DNA from 3 places in the Leisingera daeponensis DSM 23529 genome. Region 2 is predicted to be linked to each of the others. Evidence: riboswitches for the same ligand, from Rfam matches in the RefSeq annotation. Region 2 holds a riboswitch; each other region holds the start of a gene.
The links. Region 2 has a riboswitch for cobalamin ahead of DAEP_RS23490 (CbtB domain-containing protein). Riboswitches for the same ligand answer to the same signal wherever they lie in the genome.
Positions count from the first base shown of each region.

Region 1: it holds a riboswitch for cobalamin, as region 2 does, so the genes downstream of both, DAEP_RS0109475 (ABC transporter substrate-binding protein) here and DAEP_RS23490 (CbtB domain-containing protein) in region 2, are expected to answer to the same signal.
Region 3: it holds a riboswitch for cobalamin, as region 2 does, so the genes downstream of both, DAEP_RS0112010 (aromatic ring-hydroxylating oxygenase subunit alpha) here and DAEP_RS23490 (CbtB domain-containing protein) in region 2, are expected to answer to the same signal.

Region 1 is NZ_KI421500.1:1,849,289-1,854,445, reverse strand. Features, by position in the region: gene DAEP_RS0109480 (succinylglutamate desuccinylase/aspartoacylase family protein) at 1-1,027, shown strand, start outside; cobalamin riboswitch at 1,105-1,298, shown strand; gene DAEP_RS0109475 (ABC transporter substrate-binding protein) at 1,445-2,455, shown strand; gene DAEP_RS0109470 (FecCD family ABC transporter permease) at 2,452-3,501, shown strand; gene DAEP_RS0109465 (ABC transporter ATP-binding protein) at 3,498-4,259, shown strand; gene DAEP_RS0109460 (LysR family transcriptional regulator) at 4,284-5,157, opposite strand, start outside.
Region 2 is NZ_KI421500.1:222,974-228,130, reverse strand. Features, by position in the region: gene DAEP_RS0101440 (cobyrinic acid a,c-diamide synthase CobB) at 1-258, shown strand, start outside; gene cobA (uroporphyrinogen-III C-methyltransferase) at 255-989, shown strand; gene DAEP_RS0101430 (DUF1636 family protein) at 986-1,321, shown strand; cobalamin riboswitch at 1,488-1,700, shown strand; gene DAEP_RS23490 (CbtB domain-containing protein) at 1,735-1,905, shown strand; gene DAEP_RS0101420 (CbtA family protein) at 1,910-2,608, shown strand; gene DAEP_RS0101415 (hypothetical protein) at 2,675-3,178, shown strand; gene cobF (precorrin-6A synthase (deacetylating)) at 3,252-4,004, shown strand; tRNA gene DAEP_RS0101405 (tRNA-Ser) at 4,055-4,144, opposite strand; gene DAEP_RS0101400 (SPOR domain-containing protein) at 4,385-5,157, shown strand, end outside.
Region 3 is NZ_KI421500.1:2,367,501-2,372,657, reverse strand. Features, by position in the region: gene DAEP_RS0112030 (DUF6638 family protein) at 1-497, shown strand, start outside; gene DAEP_RS0112025 (hypothetical protein) at 500-766, shown strand; gene DAEP_RS0112020 (DUF1523 family protein) at 778-1,422, shown strand; gene DAEP_RS22660 (zinc-binding dehydrogenase) at 1,347-2,597, opposite strand; cobalamin riboswitch at 2,916-3,114, shown strand; gene DAEP_RS0112010 (aromatic ring-hydroxylating oxygenase subunit alpha) at 3,222-4,457, shown strand; gene DAEP_RS0112005 (FAD-binding oxidoreductase) at 4,462-5,157, shown strand, end outside.

The DNA.
Region 1 (5,157 bases), 1.6 Mb from region 2:
TTTTACCATCGGCCGCGCCAGAGTGGCGCCGGGCTCGCGGCTGACGGTCGACCTGCCGGTCAGCGTCCTGTCCGATCACACGCCGGTGACCATGTCAGCGCATGTGGTGCATGGCCGTCAGGACGGGCCGACGGTCTTTGTCAGCGGCGGCGTGCATGGCGACGAGGTGATCGGGGTGGAGATCATCCGGCGGCTGCTGCGGGCGCCGAACCTGACGACGCTCAAGGGCACGCTGATTGCGGTGCCCATCGTCAATGCCTTCGGTTTCATCAACCATTCCCGCTACCTGCCTGACCGGCGCGACCTGAACCGGGCGTTTCCCGGCAGCGAGCACGGCTCGCTGGCCTCGCGTATGGCGCATCTGTTCATGAGCGAGGTGGTCGCCCGCTCGGATCTGGGGATCGACCTGCATTCGGCGGCGGTTCACCGGACCAATTACCCGCAGATCCGCATCTCGCCCGACAACCCGAAAACCCGGGAGCTTGCCGGGGTGTTCGGCGCGCCCATCGTGATGCAGTCGCCGCTGCGCGACGGCTCTTTGCGCGGTGCGGCCAGGGAGATCGGCAAGGACATCCTGCTTTTTGAGGCGGGCGAGGGCCTGCGGTTTGACGAGCTGTCGATCCGGGCCGGGCTGGCCGGCATCCTGCGGGTGCTGCGGCACATGGGGATGGTTCCGGCCAAGGGCATTTCCAAACCCAAATCGCAGCCGCAGTTCTGTGCCTCCAGCAAATGGCTGCGGGCGCCGATGGGCGGGCTTCTGAGGGTCTACAGGAATGACGGGGAACTGGTCCGGGAAGGGGAGCTGATGGGGTCGGTCTCGGACCCTTTCGGCGAGCAGGACAAGGAAATCCTGGCCCCCTTCGACGGGCTGATTGTCGGCCGCGCGGTAATGCCCGTCGTGAACGAGGGCGATGCGGTGTTCCATCTGGGAAGGGTTCCCTCCTTCAGAAAGGCAGAGGATTCGGTCGAGGACATCAGCGCCCAGCTGGAGGACGATCCGATGTTTGACGAGGATGAGATCCTGTAACCCGCCCGGCAGGGCGGGCCTCCCGCCGGGGTTTTCCCGGCCAGCGGCAACTTTTTCTTGCCGCAAGGAAGGCGATGCGCTACGCGCGCCTAACCGGTCCCGCAAGGGCTAAGAGGGAATCCGTGGTGCCTGCCGGGCGCCAAACGGAACTGCCCCCGCAACTGTAGGCGGCGAGTGCTGTGCCATCGTGTCACTGGATCCCAGCGGTCCGGGAAGACGGCCCAGACGATGACCCGCCAGTCAGGAGACCTGCCGGTAGAGAAACCGAAGCACACCGGGCGGGGTTGTCCGGGGAGGTTGCCGGCAGGATGCGCCGCCGCGATAAGGCGCCGCAGAGGAAGGGCTCAGACCCTCCGCACCGCCGGTCAATGCCCTTTCACCCGTTCTCCGGTCATTGACACATGGAGATCGACTAAAATGTTCCTGCGTTCCGGCCTGATTGGCCTGTCCTTCACCCTTGCGGCACAGGCCGCGGCAGCTGATGAGACCTTTCCGCTGACCATCGAAAACTGCGGCCAGTCCCTCACCTTCGAAACCCCCGTGGCGTCCTCCGTAACCGTTGGCCAGGCGGCCACCGAAGTGCTCTATGCGCTGGGGCTGGGGGATAAGGTGCTGGGCACCTCGGTCTGGTTCAACGACGTGCTGCCGGAATATGCCGAGGTGAACGCCAAGGTCGAGCGTCTGGCGGACAACGACCCGAGCTTTGAAAGCGTGGTCGCCAAACGCCCCGGCCTAGTGGCGGCGCAGTACGAATGGCACGTCGGTCCCGAAGGCATCGTCGCCAAGCGCGAGCAGTTCCATGACCTCGGCATCCCGACCTATGTGCTGCCCGCAGATTGCGCCGGCAAGGACAACACCACCGGCGGCGACGGCACCCGGACAGAAATGTTCACCACCGAGAGCCTGTATCAGGGCATCGAAGAGCTGGCGGCGATCTTCGGCGCGGCCGAAAAGGGCGCGGAGCTGGTCGCCGGCTACAAGGCCCGCGAGGCTGCGGCGGTGGCCAAGGCGCAGGAGGTTTCTCTGAAAGACGCCTCCGCCGTGTTCTGGTTCTCGTCGCCTGAGATGGAGAGCGACCCGTTCGTGGCCGGCCAGAAAGGCGCGCCGGGCTACATGATGCAGCAGCTGGGCCTGCGCAATGTTATCGAGACCGACGAGGAATGGCCGACCGTCGGCTGGGAAACCATCGCCAAGGCCAACCCGACGGTGATCGTGATTGCCCGCATGGACCGCCGCCGGTTTGCCGCCGATGATTACGAGAAGAAGCTGGAATTCCTGCGCACCGATCCGGTCGCCAGCCAGATGGACGCCGTGAAGAACGGCCGCATCGTGGTGATGGATGCCCAAGCCATGGACGCCACCATCCGCGCGATCCCGGCGCTGGAGGATCTGGCCGCTGAACTCAGCGCGATCGGCAACGGCGCATGAGCGCAGCCGCCGCACTTGCCTGGCAGGGCATCCGGGGCGCTTGCCTGGCCCTGCCGGTGCTGGCTGCGGCGGTTCTGGCAGGCGCAATGATCGGGGAAACCTCGCTTGCGCCTGACCTCGTCCTGTCCGTTCTGGTCAACAAACTGGCCGGCGCAGGCCTGCCGGTGGACCCGGTGGACCAGGGCATCATCTGGAGCTACCGGCTGCCGCGGGCGCTGGTGGCCGGGGCCTGCGGCGCGGCGCTGGCGGTGGCGGGCGTGGTGCTGCAGGCGCTGCTGCGCAACGCGCTGGCGGATCCTTACATCCTTGGCATTTCCGCCGGTGCCTCGACCGGGGCGGTGGCGGTGACCATTGCTGGCCTCGGCGGCGGCGCGTTGTCGCTGTCCTTCGGCGCCTTCAACGGCGCGCTGCTGGCGTTTGGTTTTGTCGCCGTTCTGGCGCGCGCCGCCGGGGCGGGCAGCAGCCGGGCGGCAGCGGCCCAGATCGTGCTGGCGGGCATTGCCGGCTCGCAGCTGTTCAACGCGCTTACCGCCTTCATCATCGCCAAATCCGCCAATGCCGATCAGGCGCGCGGCATCATGTTCTGGCTGATGGGCAACCTCAGCGGCGTGCGCTGGCCGGATGTGTGGCTGGCGGTGCCGCTGGCGCTGGCGGGCTGGATGATCTGCCGGTTCCACGCCCGGGCGCTGGATGCCTTCACCTTCGGCACCGATTCCGCCGCGGCGCTGGGCATCCCGGTGCGGCGGGTGCAGGTGGTGCTGATCTTTGCCACCGCGCTGATGACCGCTGTGATGGTGTCGATCGTCGGCTCCATCGGATTTGTCGGCCTGGTGATCCCCCACGCGGCGCGGTTCCTGGTCGGCCCCGGCCACCGCCGCCTGATGCCCGCCGCCGCCCTGACCGGCGCGGTGTTCCTGATCGGCGCCGACATCGTGTCGCGTATCATCATCCCCGGCCAGGTGCTGCCCATCGGCGTCGTGACCGCGCTGATCGGAGCGCCGGCCTTTGCCATCATTCTGGTGCGCGGGCAGAGGACGGCGCGATGAGGATCGAAGCCCGCAGCCTGTCCTTCGCGGTGCGCGGCAAGGCGCTGCTGTCGGATGTGTCGCTGATGGCGCAACCGGGGGAAACGCTGGCGCTGGTCGGCCCCAACGGCTCCGGCAAATCGACGCTGATGCGGCTGCTGGCGGGGCTGGCCCGGCCCTCGCAAGGCGACGTGCTGTTGGCGGAGCAGCCGCTGGCCCGGCTGTCGCGCCGGGAAATCGCCCAGCGGATCGCCATCGTCGAGCAGCAGGCCGACACCGCGGAGCGCATCACCGCGCGTTCGGTGGTGGAGCTGGGCCGCACCCCCTGGCTGTCGGCGCTGCGGCCGTGGAGCGAGGAAGACACCCGGCAGGTGGACAAAGCCCTGCGGACGGTTGAAATGGAGGCATTTGCCCAGCGCGAATGGGCCACCCTGTCGGGCGGCGAGCGGCAGCGGCTGCACATCGCGCGGGCCCTGGCCCAGCAGCCGGGGCTGCTGCTGCTGGACGAGCCGACCAACCATCTGGACATCCACCACCAACTGTCGATCCTGAACTGTGTCCGGAACCTGAAGGTGACTGCCGTGGTGGCGCTGCACGATCTGAACCAGGCGCTGACCTGCGACCGGGTGGCGGTGCTGTCGGGCGGGCGCCTGGTGGCATCGGGCACGCCGCAGCAGGCGCTGACGCCGGACACGGTATCGGAGGTGTTCGGGATCACGGCCCGGCAGGTCCGGGATGCGGACGGCGGCGCGCCGCATCTGTCCTTTCACCTTGCCTGAACGGCGGCGGGCGCAGGCGCGCGGTTACCCCGGCTGATCCGGTGACAGGTCGCAGGACTGGATGAACCGGCTGCATTCCTCCGTCAGGGCCGCAAACCGGGAGCGTTCGCGCTGGTAGAGGTAGACCTCCCGCTTGTCCGGCAGATCGGCAATGGCGCGGAAGGCGGTGGTTTCCGGCATGAACCGGGCCACGGTCTGCGGCAGCACGGTCACCCATTTGCCGGTCCGCACCATGGTGATCAGCGAATGGGTGTTGTGGATCGTCACATCGGCGGCGCTGCTGGCCGCGACGAAGCGTTCGTTGCGGATCAGGCCGCACAGGGCGTTGCGGACAAAGCCGGGTCCGGTAACCTCGGCAATCGATGGCGGCCGCTCCTGCCGCAGAAGCGGGTGATCGGCGGAGCAGACCAGGCCGAACCGGTCCTCGAACAGCGGCACAGCCTTGACCCCGTTCAGCGGATGATAGCCGGACGCGATACCGATATCCGCCTTGCCCTCGGCCAGGGCGTCCAGAACCTGCTGGGTGTCGGTGTCGCGCAGCTCCACCTTCAGGCCCGGGAAGCGGGCGGTCATATGCTCCAGCACCGGCGGGAACACCAGTGCCGCCACCGAGGGCACCGACACGATGCGGATCAACCCGTGGGTCGCCTCCGCCGCCATTTCGATGCTCTGCACCGTCTGATCAAAGCGGCGCACCTGTTTCTGCGCCAGTTCAAAGACTTGCTCCCCCAGCGGCGACAGCTGGTTCTTGCGCTCGCCCTCGAACAGCTTCTTGCCCAGATGATCCTCCATCTGCTTGAGGGTCATGGAAACAGCTGACTGCGTGCGGCCCAGCCGGTTGGCGGCCTCCGACAGGTTTCCGGTCTGCGCCACGGTGCAAAAGGCGCGCAGCATTTCG
Region 2 (5,157 bases):
GGCCTCGTGACCTCCTATGAGAAGCGCAAGTTCCACCTCGGCTACCGCCGCGCCATTCTGCAGGCTGGGATGCCGGGCTTTGGCGCAGGCACCGCCCTGCGCGGCCATGAATTCCATTACTCCACCATTCTGGAAGAACCCGACGCGCCGCTGGCGCAGGTCATGGACGCCGACGGCGGCCCGGTGCCGGAAACCGGCTCGATCAAGGGCAATGTCACCGGCACCTTCTTCCACCTGATCACGGGAGAGCGCGCATGAGCGGTTTTGTGAGCTTTGTCTCCTCCGGTCCCGGCGACCCGGAACTCCTGACCGTAAAGGCGGTGAAGCGGCTGCAGGCAGCGGATGCGATCCTGTTCGATGACCTGTCCTCCGGGCCGATCCTGAGCCACGCCCGCGCAGATGCCGATCTGGTGGGCGTGGGCAAACGCGCCGGACGGCCCTCCCCCAAGCAGGACCATGTGAGCCAGCTGCTGGTCGATTACGCGCAAAGCGGCCTTAACGTGGTGCGGCTGAAATCCGGCGATTCCGGTGTCTTCGGGCGGCTGGAGGAAGAGATGACTGCGCTGCGCGAGGCGGGCATCGGGTTCGAGATCGTGCCCGGCGTCACCGCAGCCTCGGCCGCGGCGGCGGCAGCGAACATTCCGCTGACCCGGCGGCTGACGGCGCGGCGGCTGCAGTTCATCACCGGCCATGACGTGACCGGCGGGCTGCCGGAGGACCTCAACATGGCGGCGCTGGCCGACCCGCACGCCACCACCGTGGTCTACATGGGCAAAAGCACCTTTGCCGCGCTGGCGGAGAAGCTGATGGAGGCCGGGCTGCCCGCGGAGACCCACGCGCTGGTCGCGCTGGCCGTTTCCACCCCGGAACAGAAACTGTCCTGCCACACCGTGGGCGAACTGCCCGCGGTGCTGCGCGCGATGGAGACCAAGGCGCCGGTGCTCATCCTCTACGGGCCGCTGGCCGATCAGGAGCTGCCCGGCGCATGAGCCTGCCCACCCTCACCCTGTGCCGCACCTGCCGCGGCGCGGACCCTGCCCTGTTCGGGCAGGCCGCGGCGGCGCTGGAGGCTGCCGGGGCGAAGGTCCGGCTGCAGCAGGCGGACTGCATGTCCGGCTGCCAGCGGCCGCAGACGCTGGCGGTGCGGCAAGCCGGCAAGACCGCCTATCTGTTCGGAGAGATCACCGCAGCGGACCTGCCGGACATCGTGACCTTCCTGCGGATGTATCAAGACAGCGACGACGGCAATTTCGCCGACGCCCGGCCGCTGGGCAACCTGCGCTTCAAGGCGATTGCCCGCATCCCGGCCGGGATGGCGTGATCCGCCTGCCGCGGACGGGGCACATCTCCGGCGCGGAATTTCAGCCGGAAGATCTGAATTTTCCGGCTTCCCTGGCCGCGGCCGGCAGCGCCGCATTTCCTGCACCCCATGGCGCTGACGGGCGCAAACCTGGCGGATTCTTCCTTGACCAGACTCAGCCCAGCGGGGCATTACCAACGGATACGGTGTCTGATGGTGCCCAAGCATCGGGACTGAAACGGGAATGAGGACGGTGGACCAAATCGCGGCACCGAAGCCTCAACCGCCCCCGCGACTGTGAGCGGCGAGCGGCCTTCCAATATCCACTGGCAAAGGCCGGGAAGGAGGATGGCAGCAGCGACCCGCGAGTCAGGAGACCGGCCGTATGGGAACGCAACTTATACCGTCGGGTGTGACGGTGAGGAGGACAACAAATGACGACCAAGACGCTTAAGGCTTCTGCCGCTGGCTCCAGTGTAATTCCGGCACTGTTTGCCGTGGTTCTGGGGCTGGGGATCATCACGCTGACCGGCCATGTTCAGGCATCCGCCCTGCACGACGCCGCGCATGACGTGCGCCACGCAACCGGCTTCCCCTGCCACTAAGGCCATGTTCAGTCGCATTCTGACCAGCGGCCTGTTCGCTGGTGCTGCAGCAGGGCTGATTACCGCCCTGCTGCAGCTGTATTTCGTGCAGCCCGTGCTGCTCCATGCCGAACTCTACGAGGGCGGCGAGCTGGTGCATTTCGGCGCTGCCCCCGTAACCGCGCATCCCGACCTGCCCGGCCTGTTCGCCGAGCCTGTGCGCGATGGCCTCAGCATCGTGTTCACCATGCTGACCTATACCGGCTATGCGCTGGTGCTGGCGGCACTGATGTCGGTGGCCGAACGCCAGGGGCATGAGGTCAACGCGCGCAGCGGCCTCTTGTGGGGTCTTGCAGGCTTCATCACCTTCCACTTTGCGCCGGGCCTGTCGCTGGCGCCGGAAGTGCCGGGTGTCGCTGCCGCTGACATCGGCGCGCGGCAGATCTGGTGGACGGTCACCGTTGCGGCCGCAGGGGTTGCCATGTGGCTGATCGCCTTTGGCGGCAATCTGGTGAGTGTCCTGGTCGCAGCGCTGCTGCTGATGGGCCCGCATATCATCGGCGCGCCTGAGCCAGAGAGTTTCTCAGGCCCGGTTCCGACCGAAATCGGCGCGCTGTTTGCCGCCCGCGCCTTTGGCGTCGGCATGGCCGCCTGGGTTCTGCTGGGCGCCTTCACCGGCTACTTCTGGCAAGCCGAAGGCAAGCGCGAACACGCCGCAGCCTGATCCAGCCTTACAGAGTTCCCCGCCGGCCCCGCCCGGCGGGGACATTCTTTTCCAGAGGAGACCGATATGTCCCGCTCTCTCGCTCTTTTCGCCATCGGCCTGGTGTTCGGCGGCGGCGCCGGGTTTGTGATTGCCGCCGGCAATGGCGTGACCTTTGACGGCCACGACCACGGCGCCCCGGCGGACCACGGCGGCGGCCATACCGAACTGGCGGCGCATGACCACTCCCGATCCGTCAGCCTGCCCGCAGGCCCGGATGCGCCCAGCGTTGCCATCCGGCTGCACAAGGACCCGATGGCCGGATGGAACCTGCAAGTGGTGCCGCAGAACTTCCGCTTCGCGCCCGAAAATGCCTCCGCCGCGGACGCCGATGGCGAAGGCCATGCGCATGTCTATGTGAACGGCGAGAAACTCGCCCGCCTTTATGCCGGCTGGATGCACATCCCTGCCCTGCCCGGCGGAGCCGAAGTCACGGTCTCGCTTAACACCAACAGCCACAGCCACCTGATGGTGGATGGCAAGCCGGTGGAAGCCACGCTTACCGTGCCGGCAGGCGGCGAAGGCTCCTGAGCGCAACTGCAGGCTTGCAAGACCAGCAGCGCGGCCCCATAGGGGGCCGTGTTTTCACGTGAAAGGCCCCGTCATGATTGAGCTTACCCTGATTGGCATCGGCACCGGCAATCCGCAGCACATCACGCTGCAGGCGATTGAGGCGCTGAACGCGCAGGATCTGATCCTGATCCCCAACAAGGGCGCGGGCAAGGACGACCTGGCAGGGCTCAGGCGCGAGATCTGCAACCGCGCGATCAAGGGCGATGGCCCCAGGATCGTGGAGTTTGCCCTGCCAGTGCGCGACGAGGCCACCAAAAGCTACCGCAAGCGGGTGGACGACTGGCACGACGCCATCGCGGAAATCTGGTGGCAGACCATCACTGCGCACCTGCCCGAAGGCGGCAAGGCCGGGTTCCTGGTCTGGGGCGACCCGTCGCTTTACGACAGCACCATGCGGATCGCCGAGCGGCTGCAGAAGCTGGCGGAGATCAAGCTGACGGTGATCCCGGGCATCACCTCGATCCAGGCGCTGACCGCAGCGCACGCCATCCCGGTCAATGAAATCGGCGCCCCGTTCACCATCACGACGGGCCGCCAGCTGCGCGAAAACGGCTGGCCGGACAGCGCGGATACGCTGGTGATCATGCTGGACGGGGAGTGTTCCTTTCAGGCCATCGACCCGCAGGGGGTAGAGATCTTCTGGACCGCCTATGCCGGGATGGAGAACCAGATTTCGCTCGCAGGCCCCCTGGCCGCAACCGCGGAAAAGATCATCGAAACCCGCGCCAAGGCGCGTGCAGAGCATGGCTGGATCATGGATATCTACCTGCTGCGCAAGGGCTGAGTCCGGCGGCGGCGCTGCTGGCGTCTGATGCGCAAGGCTGCCGGGCTGAGTGGCGGGGAGACAGGGATTCGAACCCTGGGAACGCTCTCACGTTCAACGGTTTTCAAGACCGCCGCATTCGACCACTCTGCCACCTCCCCGGTCCGTCAGCGGTTTAGGATGCAACGCTGGGCGAGGCAAGCGGAAATCCGTGCCGCAAGAGAAAACTGCGAGCCCCCGCCGGCCGCGCGGATTTATGCCGCCCCCGCGGGTTTCCCTTGTGCCGTTGCCTGTCAGGGTTTTCATGGCCGGATGTGCAGGCTATCATGCCGCCAAACCAAGAAGACCGGGCATTCCGGCGGGGGCGCAGAAGCGCCGCGGGCACAGGCAAGGAAGAGAGCATGAAAGACACCATGTCGAAAGCAATGACGGCCCCGCGCGCCGCCGCGGCGGCCGTGGGCCTGCTGCTGCTGGCAGGCTGCGAGGACGGGCCGAAACTGGGCTTTCTGCAACCCAAATCCAAGGCCGAAGGCGCCGTCCAGGCCTCCAGCAGCACCAAGCTGGTGGAGCGCGACGTGGAAGCGCCGGAGGTGTTTCAGGTGACCGAAGCGGGCCTGTGGGACGGCCGCCCCTCGATCGGCGGTGTCTGGGTGGCGCATCCCGACACCCAGGATCCGGAGCGGGTGATCATCCGCAACAACGCCAACGGCCAGTTCGTGATCGGCGCGCTGTTCCGCCGCGAGCGGGAAATCCCGGGACCGCGGCTTCAGGTTTCCTCGGATGCCGCGGCGGCCCTGGGGATGCTGGCCGGCGCGCCGGTGGAGCTGAACGTGACGGCCCTGCGGCGCGAGGAAATCACGCCGGAACCGCAGCTGGAAGAGCAGGCAGGCGATGGCGCCGCGCTGCCGGAAGCCGCGGATGTGAATGAGGTCGCGCTGGCGGGCAGCGCGATCACTGAAACCCAGCTGGACCCGATCACCGGCGCGGCTGCCGCAATTGACGCCTCCGCTCCGGCGCAGGCCGCGCCTGCCGCGGCGGAGCCTGCTGCGGCCCCTGCCCCCAAGCCGCAGAAATCGTCGCTGAACAAACCCTTTATCCAAATCGGCATTTTCAGTGTCGAGGCGAACGCCGAGCGGACCGCCAACGTGATGCGCAGCGCGGGCATGGTGCCGGT
Region 3 (5,157 bases), 2.1 Mb from region 2:
AGAAGGGGCGCGACCTGACCGGACTGTCACGCTCGGACCTCAGGCGGATGGCGGCGCGGCACGCCGATGAGCTGCCGGCGGAGTTTGACGGGCTGGCGGCGCTGGTGCGCTGGGCCGAAGGGGGCGGCAGTTGGCCGCGGATCACCTCGGATCATCCGGCCTATTTCTATAGTCTGCGGGCGTCGGACACGCCCTGCCGCGACTTGGTGAATATGCTGCTGGCGGAGCTGTGCCCGCATGATTTCCGGCAGATGTTCATCTGCCACAAGGAGGAGTTTTACCGCCAGTACCGCGGCTGGCCGGAGACCAAGAAGGCTTACGCGGCGGAGTTCCTGGCGCGGGAGTATGCGTTGGACAAGGCCGGCGCGCGGCAGGCGCTGTTCGGGCATGAGCCGGATATGGAGGGACGGGTGCCCGAACTGCCGCGCAGCCAGCGCCAAGGGGTGGTCGAGCGCGTCGGCCCCTGGGGCGCGGTGAACCGGGTGAGGGGCCGCTAGAGATGTTCGGCTTTATCCGCCTGATCCTGATCCTGTTTGTGGTGCTGACCGTGGCCTATGGCGCGGTGTCGCTCTACTCGCGCGAGGTGCGGCGGGCGAAGCTGAAACGGCGCTGGAAAGACAAGGGGTTGACCGGCGACCGCGCGGCCTTCATCCAGCGGGGGCTGAGGCAGTATGACCGCTCGTTCCGGCGCAAACTGATCCTCCTGGTCTATATCATCCCGCTAGGGGCCATCGCGCTTCTGGTCTATGTCATTAACTTCATGTGAGGAGCTGCCCGATGCGTTTCATCAAATGGGCCATCCTGATCACCTTCTGGGTGCTGTTCGGCGCCTTCCTGCATTACACGCTGCCGCAGTACGACGTGGCGCGCATCGTCAACACCTACGAGGAGCGGCAGGAGCTGAACGACTGGACCCGCCTGTTCTGGTCCAAGCCCGACGACCAGTCGGCGCAGCTGATCAACCGCGATGTGCAGTTCATCCAGGCAGTGCGCGCCAACGGCCGCAATATGGTCTACCGCAATGAGGACACCGGCTGGAACTGGCCGCCCTATTTCAAGTTCGACACCGCGAACCTCTATACGGATGCCAATGACAGCATCTCGACCAGGGCCAACCCGGAGTGGGTGGCGGTGATGCATTACGGCTGGCGCAACGAGTTCCTGTCGATCTTCCCGAATGCGGTGTCGATCAAGCCCGTGGCCGGGCCGGAGGATAAGCCGACAAACTGGTTCAGCATCATCTTCCTGGTGCTGCTGGCCGCCATCCTGTGGGCCATCTATGTGCGCTGGCGCCGGTTCCGGCGGGCGCGGATCGAGCCGATGATCGAAAGCGCCGAGGACAGCCTCTATGCCGCGGGGGATGCGATTGCGGAACGGCAGGGCCGCTTCCGCCGCTGGCTGGACAGCTGGAAATCGAAGTGATGAGGGGCCGCCGCGTGGGCGGCCTTTTCATTGGCTTTGAGGGTCTTGCGGCTCGTCAGGCCTGTGGCGGCACAAGAACGAAGTTGCCGAAATGGGTTTTCTTCAGGAATTCCTGCTGGGCCCTGGCGATGTCCTTGAGCGGGAAGACTTTGGCGACAAGCGGCCGGATTTCGCCGCGCTCGATATAGGAAATCAGGTTCGGAAATCAGGTTCGGAAAAACCGGCTCATCCCAGGCGGTGCAGCCGATCAGGGTGATGTCCTTCAAATACATATCCCGCATGTCCAGATCGACAACCGGCCCGGCGATGGCGCCGCTGGACACCAGGCGGCCGCCGCGTTTCAGCAGTTTGAGCATTTGCGGGAAGCCAGCCCCCGCCACATTGTCAACGACGGCGTCAACGCTTTCCCCGCCCAATTCCGCCAGCAGGCCGCTGTCCCGGTCCAGAACGATATCCGCACCAAGGCCGCGCAGCTGATCCATCTTCCCCCGGCTGGTGACCGCCGCCACCCGGGCGCCGCGGCGTTTGGCCAGCTGCACTGTGGCCGAGCCGACACCGCCGGAAGCGCCGGTCACAAGCACCAGCTCGCCAGCGCGCACGCTGGCGCGGTGCAGCATGTTTTCCGATGTGCCATAGGCGCAGGGAATTGTCGCCAGCTCCTCGTCCGACCAGGCGCAGTCGACCGGGAACACCTCAGTTGCCGGGACTTTGACATATTCGGCAAAGGCGCCGTCAAAGTCCGAGGCCATCCAGACGTTGTCCATAACGCCGTAGCCATTGGGGCGCATGCAGGGGCGCACCAGAACCCGCTTGCCGGTCAGGGCCTGGCTGGCGCCTGGGCCTGCCGCAACAACCCTGCCGCAGCAGTCGGTGCCCTGGATCAGCGGGAAGGGGGTTGCCTTGTTCCAGCCGCCGTCGGCCTTTTGTTCGGCATGGGCTTCCTGGCGGCCTGCGGCCGCGGCGGTGTCCGTCGTCACGCTGGAGGAATACCATCCGAGCCGGGTGTTGATTTCGGTGTTGTTCACCCCGGCTGCCAGAACCCGCAGCAGCAACTCTCCCTCGCCGGGGTCCGGGATGGGCACGGGTTTGTACTCAAGCTTGTCGTAGCCGCCGTTTCCGGTGGTCACGACGGCCATCATGGTGCCCGTGCTGCTGCGCGTCATTGGTTCGTTCATAAGCGGCCCCTTTCGTTTGCGCGGGGTGCCGGAAGATATCGGGATACAGTGCAAATACTGCCCGCAGGGCAGGGGCGGCGGCAAGAGGTGAATCCAAAGACACGGTGCGGCCTGTCCGTCGGGCGCAGTCTGGCGAATCGCTGAGCCGAGCCGATTCGGAGGAAAATACCCTGAAGATCAGCACTTTGCCGCAAACGGACCGGCGAGTGCCGGTTTGAGATTCTGCGCCGGAAACGGGCCTAAGGCGGGGATAACATGCATGTCTTTTTCCGGTTTCGGCGGGTCGGATTTGTCTCCGCCCAAGGGGTGCGTTTCGGGCAATTTGCGCCTCAGCAAGGTGCCGCCCCCTGGGGCGGAGAATTGGGAAGCTGGTGAAATTCCGGTACTGCCCCCGCAACGGTGACCCCGGGCAAGGCATGGCAAAGACCACTGAAGCAGGCGCTTCGGGAAGGTGCCAGGCCCCGCCGCCGAATGGCCCCGGGACAGTCCGGAAACCAGCCTTGCCCCGAAAACGTCAACCGCGGGCGGCGGCGGGGCGGTTGCAGGCGCTTGGCCTGTGATCTCTCTCCTCATGCCCGCAGCCAAGCCAACCTGCCGCGGGGATGCGGCAAAGGAGAGAAGCATATGCTTCACGACAGCGAAATTCTGGCCAGACTGGTGGCCCGTCAGAAAAACTATTCCCTGGAGCAGGCCTTCTATACCGATCCGGGCGTGCTGGATCTGGACATGCGCCAGATCTTCTACCGCGAGTGGCTGTTTGCCATTCCCGCCTGCGAGATCCCGAAGGCGGGGAACTTCGTGACCCACCAGGTTGGCGCCTACAACGTGATCATCGTGCGCGGCACCGATGGCGAGGTGCGTGCCTTTCACAATGCCTGCCGCCACCGCGGCTCCGTCGTGTGCAAGGCGAAAAAGGGCAATTCGCCCAAGCTGGTCTGCCCCTACCACCAGTGGACCTATGAGCTGGACGGCTCCTTGCTGTGGGCGCGCGACATGGGGCCGGAATTTGATGCCTCCAAGCACGGGCTGAAGCCGGTGCACTGCCGCGATCTGGCGGGACTGATCTATATCTGCCTGGCCGATGAGGCACCGGATTTCGATGCCTTCGCCGCTGTGGCCCGCCCTTATCTGGAGCCGCATGATCTGGGCAACGCCAAGGTCGCCTATGAAAGCTCGATCATCGAGAACGGCAACTGGAAGCTGGTCTGGGAGAACAACCGCGAATGCTATCACTGCGGCGGCAACCACCCGTCGCTGTGCCGGACCTTCCCCGAAGATCCATCGGTGACCGGTGTTGAGGGCGGCGAGACCCCGCCGCACCTGCAAAAGCATTTCGACCGGATCGAGGCGGCGGGTATCCCGGCCCAGTTCCAGATCGACGCGCGCGGCCAGTACCGGGTGGCGCGGATGCCGCTGAATGAGGGCGCCGAGAGCTATACCATGGACGGTAAGGCAGCTGTGGCCAAGAAACTGGGCCGGGTGCCGTTTGCCGATGCGGGCACGCTGTTGAAGTTCCACTACCCGACCACCTGGAACCATTTCCTGCCGGATCATTCCATCGTGTTCCGCGTGACCCCGATCAGCCCGACGGAGACCGAAGTCACCACCAAATGGCTGGTGCACAAGGATGCGGTCGAGGGCCAGGATTACGACCTGAAGCGGCTGACCGAAGTGTGGGTTGCCACCAACGACGAGGACCGCATCGTGGTGGAGGACAACCAGCGCGGAATCAACTCGCCCGCATATGAGCCCGGCCCCTATTCGGAAGTGCAGGAAAGCGGCGTTATCCAGTTCTCCAACTGGTATGCCGAGCACCTGACCCGTGCGCTGACCGGCCGCCACCTGATCGCGGCGGAGTAACGGCATGGGACTGCAGGCCAATTTCGAAACGCTGGATGAGACGCTGGCGTGGAAGGACGACGAGATGCTGGAATGCGTCACCGTCGTGCCCGAGGCGCCGAACACCGCCACCTTCAGCTTCCGCGCGCCTTCCGGCGCGTGGTTCAAATACCAGCCGGGCCAGTTTCTGACGCTGGAACTGCCGGTGCCGGGCGGCACTGTCTGGCGCACTTACACCATCAGCTCCTCACCCTCGCGGCCCTTGTCTATCTCTGTCACCGTGAAGGCGCAGGCCGACAGCATCGGCACCCGCTGGATGCTGGACAACCTGCGCCCGGGCATGTTCCTGAGGGCCTCCGGCCCGGCGGGCCTGTTCACCCTGCCCAAACGCCCGAACGGCAAGTTCCTGTTTATCTCCGCAGGTTCCGGCATCACGCCCAGCCTGTCGATGACCCAGTATCTGTTCGACCGCGGCCAGTCGCCCGATGTCAGTTTCATCAACTGTGCCAAGCGGCCCAGCGAGATCATCGCGCGGCGCCAGCTGGAGGGCATGGCGGCGCGGGTGCAGGGGATCAAGCTGCATTTCGTGGTTGAGGAGGACGACCCCTATCAGGTCTGGACCGGCTACCGCGGGCAGCTGAACCAGATTATGCTGGGCCTGATTGCCGGCGACTACCTGGAGCGCGAGGTCTACTGCTGCGGCCCGGACCCGTTCATGCAG